One region of the Streptomyces ficellus genome, then DNA from elsewhere that is predicted to be linked to it. Evidence: predicted binding sites of a transcription regulator. Region 1 holds the regulator's gene; the other holds the start of a gene.
What was found. Region 1 encodes HrcA, which represses chaperone genes, less so after heat shock. Its sites were predicted from a motif close to TTNGCACTCNGNNNNNCNGAGTGCNAA; they were not measured.

Region 1 (4,206 bases):
GGAACGTCAAGCACCCCGGCGCGTACGCCGCCGCGCTGGCGGAGGGCCGCTCGCCCGGCGCGGGACGTGAGCTGCTGGCGGAGGAGGACCGCCGGGTGGAGCGCGTGCTGCTGGAGCTGCGCCTGCGGGAGGGGTGCCCCCTGGGTCTTTTGAAGCCCGCGGGCCTGGCCGCCGCCGAGCGGGCGGTAAGTGACGGGCTCCTGGACCCCGGTCCTTACGCCGAGGGGCGCGCCGTCCTGACGCTGCGGGGCCGTCTGCTCGCCGACGCGGTGGTGCGGGACCTGACCGACTGACCGACTGACCGGCCGGGTCCCGCCCGAGACACCTCCTACGGTGCCGTCACGAAATCGATCAGCTCCTCCACCCGGCCCAGCAGCGCCGGCTCCAGGTCCTTGTACGAGGTGACCTTGGACAGGATGTGCTGCCAGGCGGCGCCCGTGTTGTCCGGCCAGCCGAGGGCGCGGCAGACGCCCGTCTTCCAGTCCTGGCCGCGCGGGACGGTCGGCCACGCCGGGATGCCGACCGAGGACGGCTTCACGGCCTCCCAGACGTCGATGTACGGGTGCCCCACGACCAGGGTGTGGGCGTCCGTGACCGAGGCCGCGATGCGGGACTCCTTGGAGCCGGGCACCAGGTGGTCGACCAGGACCCCCAGGCGGGCGTCGGGGCCCGGGCCGAAGTCGCGGACGACGGCCGGCAGGTCGTCGACGCCCTCCAGGTACTCGACGACCACGCCCTCGACGCGCAGGTCGTCGCCCCAGACCCGCTCGACCAGTTCCGCGTCGTGCCGGCCCTCCACGTAGATGCGCCCCGCCCGGGCCACACGCGCGCGTGCGCCCGGAACGGCGACCGAACCCGATGCGGTCCGCGAGGGGCGGGCCGGCCCCGACGCGGGGCGCACCAGCGTCACCGTCCGCCCCTCCAGCAGGAAACCGCGCGGGGCCAGCGGGAACACCCGGTGCTTGCCGAACCGGTCCTCCAGGGTCACCGTGCCGGCCTCGCAGCCGGTCACCGCCCCGCAGAACCCGGTGGTCACCTCCTCGACGACCAGGTCCGGCTCGGCGGGGACCTCCGGGACGGGCGCGGACTTCTTCCACGGGGGTGTCAGATCGGGGTGGTAGCTGCGCATTCGCCAGACGCTACGACACGCCGAACCGCCGGGCCAGCTCATCGCGTTGGGCGCGTACGAAGGCGGCGTCCACGACGGCGCCGTGCCCCGGCACGTACCGGGCGTCCTCGCCGCCGAGCTCCAGCAGCCGGTCGAGCGCGGCCGGCCAGCGCGAGGGGATGGCGTCACCGCCCGCCTGCGGGTCGCCCGACTCCTCCACCAGGTCGCCGCACAGGACGACCTCCCGGGAGCCCGGCACGAGCACCGCCAGGTCGTGGCCGCTGTGTCCCGGGCCCACGTTGGCCAGCAGCACCTGCCGCCCGCCCAGCTCCAGGGTCCACTCGCCGCACACCAGGTGGTGCGGGGCCACCAGGACGTCCGTCGCCTCCACGGCGTCCGCCTCGTCGACGCCGTGGCGCACCGCGTCCGTGCGCAGCGAGTCCCGCCCCGCGCCGGTGAGGACCGTATCGACGCCGACCGCGCCGTACACCTCCGTCCCCGCGAACGCCGCCGTGCCCAGAACATGATCGAAGTGGGGGTGACTGAGTGCGATATGCGTCACTCTCCGCCCGCCCATCAGGGCCTGCGCTTGGGCCCGGATCTCGGCCCCCTCACGGAGCGTGGCGCCCGTGTCGTACAGCAGCGCGCCCTTGTCGCCCACCACCAGGGCCGTGGTCGCGTCCCACACCGGCAGCCTGCGGCGGCCCACGCCGTCGGCCACGCGCTCCCAGCCGTAGTCTTCCCACCTGACGTCCATACCGCGACGCTATCGGCAACCACCAGCGCCGTCTCGCGGTAGCGTGGCCCGCCGCCCTTGCCCCGGGCGTACCCCGGCGCCGTACACTGACCGGGGACGTCTGGCACTCGGGTATCGCGAGTGCCAGCCAGGCAGAAGGAACCGAAGCCAGCTGGAGGTGCGCGCGATGCTGAGCGAACGCAGACTCGAGGTACTGCGCGCCATCGTCCAGGACTACGTCGGCACCGAGGAGCCCGTGGGTTCCAAGGCGCTCACGGAGCGCCACAACCTCGGCGTCTCACCCGCCACCGTGCGCAACGACATGGCGGTGCTGGAGGACGAGGGCTTCATCGCCCAGCCCCACACCAGCGCGGGCCGCATCCCCACCGACAAGGGCTACCGCCTCTTCGTCGACCGGCTCGCCGGCGTCAAGCCGCTGTCGTCGCCGGAGCGGCGCGCCATCCAGAACTTCCTGGACGGCGCCGTCGACCTCGACGACGTCGTGGGCCGCACGGTGCGGCTGCTGGCGCAGCTCACCCGGCAGGTCGCGGTCGTGCAGTACCCGTCCCTGACGCGCTCCACCGTGCGTCACGTGGAACTGCTGTCGCTCGCCCCCGCCCGGCTGATGCTCGTCCTGATCACCGACACGGGGCGGGTGGAGCAGCGCATGGTCGACTGCCCCGCGCCCTTCGGCGAGACGTCCGTGGCCGACCTGCGGGCGCGGCTCAACAGCCGCGTCGTGGGCCGGCGCTTCACGGACGTGCCGCAGCTGGTGCAGGACCTCCCCGAGTCCTTCGAGGCGGAGGACCGGGGGACGGTCTCCACGGTGCTGGCCACCCTGCTGGAGACCCTGGTGGAGGAGACCGAGGAACGGCTGATGATCGGCGGCACCGCCAATCTCACCCGCTTCGGGCACGACTTCCCGCTGACCATCCGGCCGGTGCTGGAGGCGCTGGAGGAGCAGGTCGTGCTCCTCAAGCTGCTCGGCGAGAGCAGTGACTCGGCCATGACCGTACGTATCGGGCACGAGAACGCCCACGAGGGCCTCAACTCCACGTCCGTCGTCGCGGTCGGCTACGGTTCGGGCGACGAGGCAGTCGCCAAACTCGGCGTGGTCGGACCGACCCGCATGGACTACCCCGGAACGATGGGAGCGGTACGCGCAGTGGCACGTTACGTCGGACAGATCCTGGCGGAGTCGTAAGTGGCCACCGACTACTACGCCGTACTCGGCGTGCGCCGCGACGCCTCCCAGGACGAGATCAAGAAGGCGTTCCGGAGGCTCGCCCGCGAGCTGCACCCGGACGTCAACCCCGATCCGAAGACCCAGGAGCGGTTCAAGGAGATCAACGCCGCCTACGAGGTGCTGTCGGACCCGCAGAAGAAGCAGGTCTACGACCTCGGCGGAGACCCGCTGTCCGCCGCGGGCGGTGCGGGCGCGGGCGGCTTCGGCGCGGGTGGCTTCGGAAACTTCTCCGACATCATGGACGCCTTCTTCGGCACGGCGTCCCAGCGCGGGCCGAGGTCGCGCACGCGGCGCGGCCAGGACGCGATGATCCGCCTGGAGATCGACCTCAACGAGGCGGCCTTCGGCACCACCAAGGACATCCAGGTCGACACGGCCGTCGTCTGCACCACCTGTTCCGGCGAGGGCGCCGCGCCTGGTACGTCGGCGCAGACCTGCGACATGTGCCGCGGTCGCGGCGAGGTCTCCCAGGTCACCCGGTCGTTCCTGGGCCAGGTCATGACCTCCCGTCCGTGCCCGCAGTGCCAGGGCTTCGGCACCGTGGTCCCCACCCCGTGCCCTGAGTGCGCGGGCGACGGCCGGGTCCGCTCCCGCCGGACGCTCACGGTCAAGATCCCGGCCGGTGTCGACAACGGCACCCGCATCCAGCTCGCCGGCGAGGGTGAGGTCGGCCCCGGCGGCGGCCCGGCGGGCGACCTGTACGTGGAGATCCACGAGCTGCCGCACCCGGTGTTCCAGCGGCGCGGTGACGACCTGCACTGCACGGTGACCATCCCGATGACGGCGGCCGCGCTGGGCACGAAGTGCCCGCTGGAGACGCTGGACGGGCTGGAGGAGGTCGACGTCCGCCCCGGCACGCAGTCGGGCCAGTCGATCCCGCTGCACGGCCGTGGCGTCACGCACCTGCGGGGCGGCGGGCGCGGCGACCTCATCGTGCACGTCGAGGTCCAGACGCCGTCGAAGCTGGACCCGGAGCAGGAGCGGCTGCTGCGCGAGCTGGCCAAGCTGCGCGGCGAGGAGCGGCCCACGGGTCAGTTCCAGCCGGGGCAGCAGGGGCTGTTCTCCCGCCTGAAGGACGCCTTCAACGGGCGGTGAGCCCTCGCCGGTTCGGTACGG
Region 2 (4,206 bases), 1.0 Mb from region 1:
GGCTCCGGCACATCGCCCGTGCCACCTACGCCGTCGGGCTGCGCCACCCCGAGGTGGTGCCGCTGCTGGCGACCCGGATGCTGAGCGTGCCCCTCGCCCGGCGCCCCGCCGCCGTGCTGCGCGCCGACGAGCGGATCCTGCGGCTGCTGCACGAGGGCGGGCTCGACGAGCCGACCGCGACGGCCGCGCACCGCGCCTTCACGGCCTGGCTGCTCGGCTACCTGCTGGTGGAGCTGCGCGCCATGGTCGACGCGCCGGAGGAGCCGGACCCGGCGTTCCGCCTGGGCCTGCACCGCATGCCCGCCCAGGACTTCCCCCGGCTGCGGGCGGGCGCGGCGGCCCTCGCCGGCCAGGGGGGCCACGGCGAGCTGACCGCCGGGATCGACGCGCTGCTGGACCGGGTCACCACGCCGACCGCGTGACGAGTGGTGGGGAAAACGCCCGAGGGCGGCACCCCCTGGGAGTGGGGTACCGCCCTCGTCAGCGAAAGGACGTGTCCGATCCGTCAGGATCAGAAGTCCATGTCACCGCCCGGCATGCCGCCCGGAGCACCGGCCGCGGCCTTCTCCGGCTTGTCGGCGATGACGGCCTCGGTGGTGAGGAACAGCGCCGCGATGGAGGCCGCGTTCTGCAGGGCGGAACGGGTCACCTTGGCGGGGTCGATGATGCCCTCGGCGATCATGTCGACGTACTCACCGGTCGCGGCGTTCAGGCCGTGGCCGACGGGCAGGTTGCGCACCTTCTCGACGATGACGCCACCCTCGAGACCACCGTTGACGGCGATCTGCTTGAGCGGGGCCTCCAGCGCGAGGCGGACGGCGTTGGCGCCGGTGGCCTCGTCGCCGTCGAGCTCCAGCTTCTCGAAGACGCTGGACGCCTGGAGCAGGGCCACGCCACCACCGGCGACGATGCCCTCCTCGACGGCGGCCTTGGCGTTGCGCACCGCGTCCTCGATGCGGTGCTTGCGCTCCTTGAGCTCGACCTCGGTGGCGGCACCGGCCTTGATGACGGCCACGCCGCCGGCCAGCTTCGCCAGACGCTCCTGGAGCTTCTCGCGGTCGTAGTCCGAGTCGGAGTTCTCGATCTCGGCGCGGATCTGGTTGACGCGACCGGCGACCTGGTCGCTGTCACCGGCACCGTCGACGATCGTGGTCTCGTCCTTGGTGATGACGACCTTGCGGGCGCGGCCCAGCAGGTCCAGGCCGGCGTTCTCGAGCTTGAGGCCGACCTCCTCGGAGATGACCTGGCCACCGGTGAGGATGGCGATGTCGTTCAGCATGGCCTTGCGGCGGTCGCCGAAGCCCGGGGCCTTGACGGCGACGGACTTGAACGTGCCGCGGATCTTGTTGACGACCAGGGTCGACAGGGCCTCGCCCTCGACGTCCTCGGCGATGATCAGCAGCGGCTTGCCCGACTGCATGACCTTCTCCAGCAGCGGGAGCAGGTCCTTCACCGAGGAGATCTTCGAGTTGACGATCAGGATGTACGGGTCGTCGAGCGACGCCTCCATACGCTCCATGTCGGTGGCGAAGTACGCCGAGATGTAGCCCTTGTCGAAGCGCATACCCTCGGTGAGCTCCAGCTCCAGACCGAAGGTCTGGGACTCCTCGACGGTGATGACGCCTTCCTTGCCGACCTTGTCCATGGCCTCGGCGATGAGCTCGCCGATCTGGGTGTCGGCGGCGGAGATGGAGGCCGTGGAAGCGATCTGCTCCTTGGTCTCGACATCCTTCGCCTGCTCGAGCAGCGCACCGGAGACGGCCTCGACGGCGGTCTCGATGCCGCGCTTCAGGGCCATCGGGTTGGCGCCGGCGGCGACGTTGCGCAGACCCTCGCGGACGAGCGCCTGGGCGAGGACGGTCGCGGTGGTCGTACCGTCACCGGCGACGTCGTCCGTCTTCTTGGCGACTTCCTTGACCAGCTCGGCGCCGATCTTCTCGTACGGGTCCTCGAGCTCGATCTCCTTGGCGATGGAGACACCATCGTTGGTGATCGTGGGGGCGCCCCACTTCTTCTCGAGGACGACGTTGCGACCCTTGGGGCCCAGGGTCACCTTGACGGCGTCGGCGAGCTGGTTCATGCCGCGCTCGAGGCCGCGCCGTGCCTCCTCGTCGAACGCGATGATCTTGGCCATGTGAAGTGGTCCTCCCGGACTGGGGTGGATGCTCCGGACCGCGCTGGCGCCCGCGACGGACGGTCTGCCGGCCTGAGGTGGTTCCTTGCCCCACCGGCCTGCGGACCTCACCGACCCGGTCCTTCGTTGTCACTCTCACCTTCAGAGTGCTAACGCCAATGATTAGCACTCGACCCCTGCGAGTGCAAGCGCCTCCCGCAGATCGGGAGCGCCGCCCGGGTGCGGAAGCGGGCGAGGTGCCCGGACACGCGCGAGGGGCCCGCGTCCCCTGGAACGCGAGCCCCTCGGCTCTAGCGATGTCGACAGTCGTTGGTCGGTCGATCGCGACGCGGCTCTCAGCCGGCGGCGAGCTTGACCATGTCCGCCTGCGGACCCTTCTGGCCCTGCGAGATCTCGAACTCGACCCGCTGACCTTCTTCAAGGGTGCGGTACCCGTCCATCTGGATCGCGCTGTAGTGGACGAAAACATCCGCACCACCGTCGACCGCGATGAAGCCGTACCCCTTCTCCGCGTTGAACCACTTGACGGTGCCCTGAGCCATGCCTAACTCCCCTATTACTGGCCCTTGCACAGGACCGCACTTCGCGGACCCGGGTCAGACCTCGCTCCCCTTGACAGGAGGGAGCGTGCGCCGGAACGCGTCGACCGCCGCTGAATGTATCTGCCCAACTGCCGTCTGCAACAGGTCAATCGGACGAGAAATCCGAGCACGCGTGAACGGAAAATGCGGCGGAAGAGGCCAGAATCCCGGGCAAGTCGGGCCCGGCAAAGCGCTCAAAATGGCGCAATTCGCGGGGGCACATTGACTGCATCTTGTCGCAGCCGCGCAATCTCTCATATGCGCGCGGCACAGGCGGCGGCGGGGACTTCCCCAACTCTACCGCGCTCAACCATGCAGAATTGCCCCCTCCGCTTCTCTCGCGGAGGGGGCAACACCGGTCACGCGGTGTGGGTCAGCAACCGCCGGCGACGGCCGGGATGATCGACACGCCCGCCCCGTCCGGGGTGGCCGTCGCCAGACCGTCCTCGAAGCGCACGTCGTCGTCGTTGACGTACACGTTCACGAAGCGGCGCAGCTTGCCCTGGTCGTCCAGGACGCGGGCGGCGATGCCCGGGTGGTTCTTCTCCAGCGACTCGATGACCTCGGAGAGGGTCGCCCCCTCCGCCGGCACCTCGGCCTGCCCGCCGGTGTACGTACGGAGGATCGTGGGGATGCGGACGTTGACGCTCATGTCGTGATGCTGCCTTTCGTGCGGGCTCGGTACGGGTCAGGCCAGGCCCGCGTCGCGGAACGCGTCCAGGCTCGGGCGGATCGTCGCGGTCGGGCCGGTGGTCGGCGCGACGGCGTCGAGGGTCTTCAGGCCGTCACCCGTGTTGAGCACGACCGTGGTCAGCGACGGGTCCAGCACCCCCGCCTCGAACAGCTTCTTCGTCACGCCCACGGTCACACCGCCCGCCGTCTCGGCGAAGATGCCCTCCGTACGCGCCAGCAGCTTGATCGCCTCGACGACCCGCTCGTCGTCGACGTCCTCCACCGCGCCACCCGTCCGGCGGGCGATGTCCAGCACGTACGGACCGTCCGCCGGGTTGCCGATGGCGAGCGACTTCGCGATCGTGTCCGGCTTCTGGGGCCGGACGACGTCGTGACCCGCCTTGAAGGCCGCCGACACCGGGGAGCAGCCCTCCGCCTGCGCGCCGAAGATCTTGTACGGCTTGTCCTCGACCAGACCCAGCCTGACGAGCTCCTGCAGCCCCTTGTCGATCTTGGTCAGCTGCGAGCCGGACGCGATCGGGATGACCAGCTGGTCGGGCAGCTCCCACCCCAGCTGCTCGCAGATCTCGTACGCGAGGGTCTTCGAACCCTCCGCGTAGTACGGCCGCAGGTTGACGTTCACGAAACCCCAGCCCTCGCCCAGCGGGTCGCCGATGAGCTCGGAGCAGAAGCGGTTGACGTCGTCGTAGTTGCCCTCGATACCGACCAGGTCGTCGCCGTAGACCGCGGCCATCACGACCTTGCCCTGCTCCAGGTCGTGCGGGATGAACACGCACGAACGGAACCCGGCCCGCGCGG

Region 2: the regulator HrcA is predicted to act here: its motif matches at 2,261-2,287, upstream of groL (chaperonin GroEL).

Annotation. Positions count from the first base shown of each region.
Region 1 is NZ_CP034279.1:4,995,814-5,000,019, forward strand. It holds gene hemW (radical SAM family heme chaperone HemW) at 1-293, shown strand, start outside; gene EIZ62_RS22285 (DUF3097 domain-containing protein) at 329-1,129, opposite strand; gene EIZ62_RS22290 (MBL fold metallo-hydrolase) at 1,140-1,865, opposite strand; gene hrcA (heat-inducible transcriptional repressor HrcA) at 2,032-3,048, shown strand; gene dnaJ (molecular chaperone DnaJ) at 3,049-4,185, shown strand.
Region 2 is NZ_CP034279.1:3,994,399-3,998,604, reverse strand. It holds gene EIZ62_RS17925 (TetR/AcrR family transcriptional regulator) at 1-422, shown strand, start outside; gene groL (chaperonin GroEL) at 512-2,134, opposite strand; gene EIZ62_RS17915 (cold-shock protein) at 2,470-2,676, opposite strand; gene EIZ62_RS17910 (ubiquitin-like small modifier protein 1) at 3,089-3,367, opposite strand; gene thrC (threonine synthase) at 3,404-4,206, opposite strand, start outside.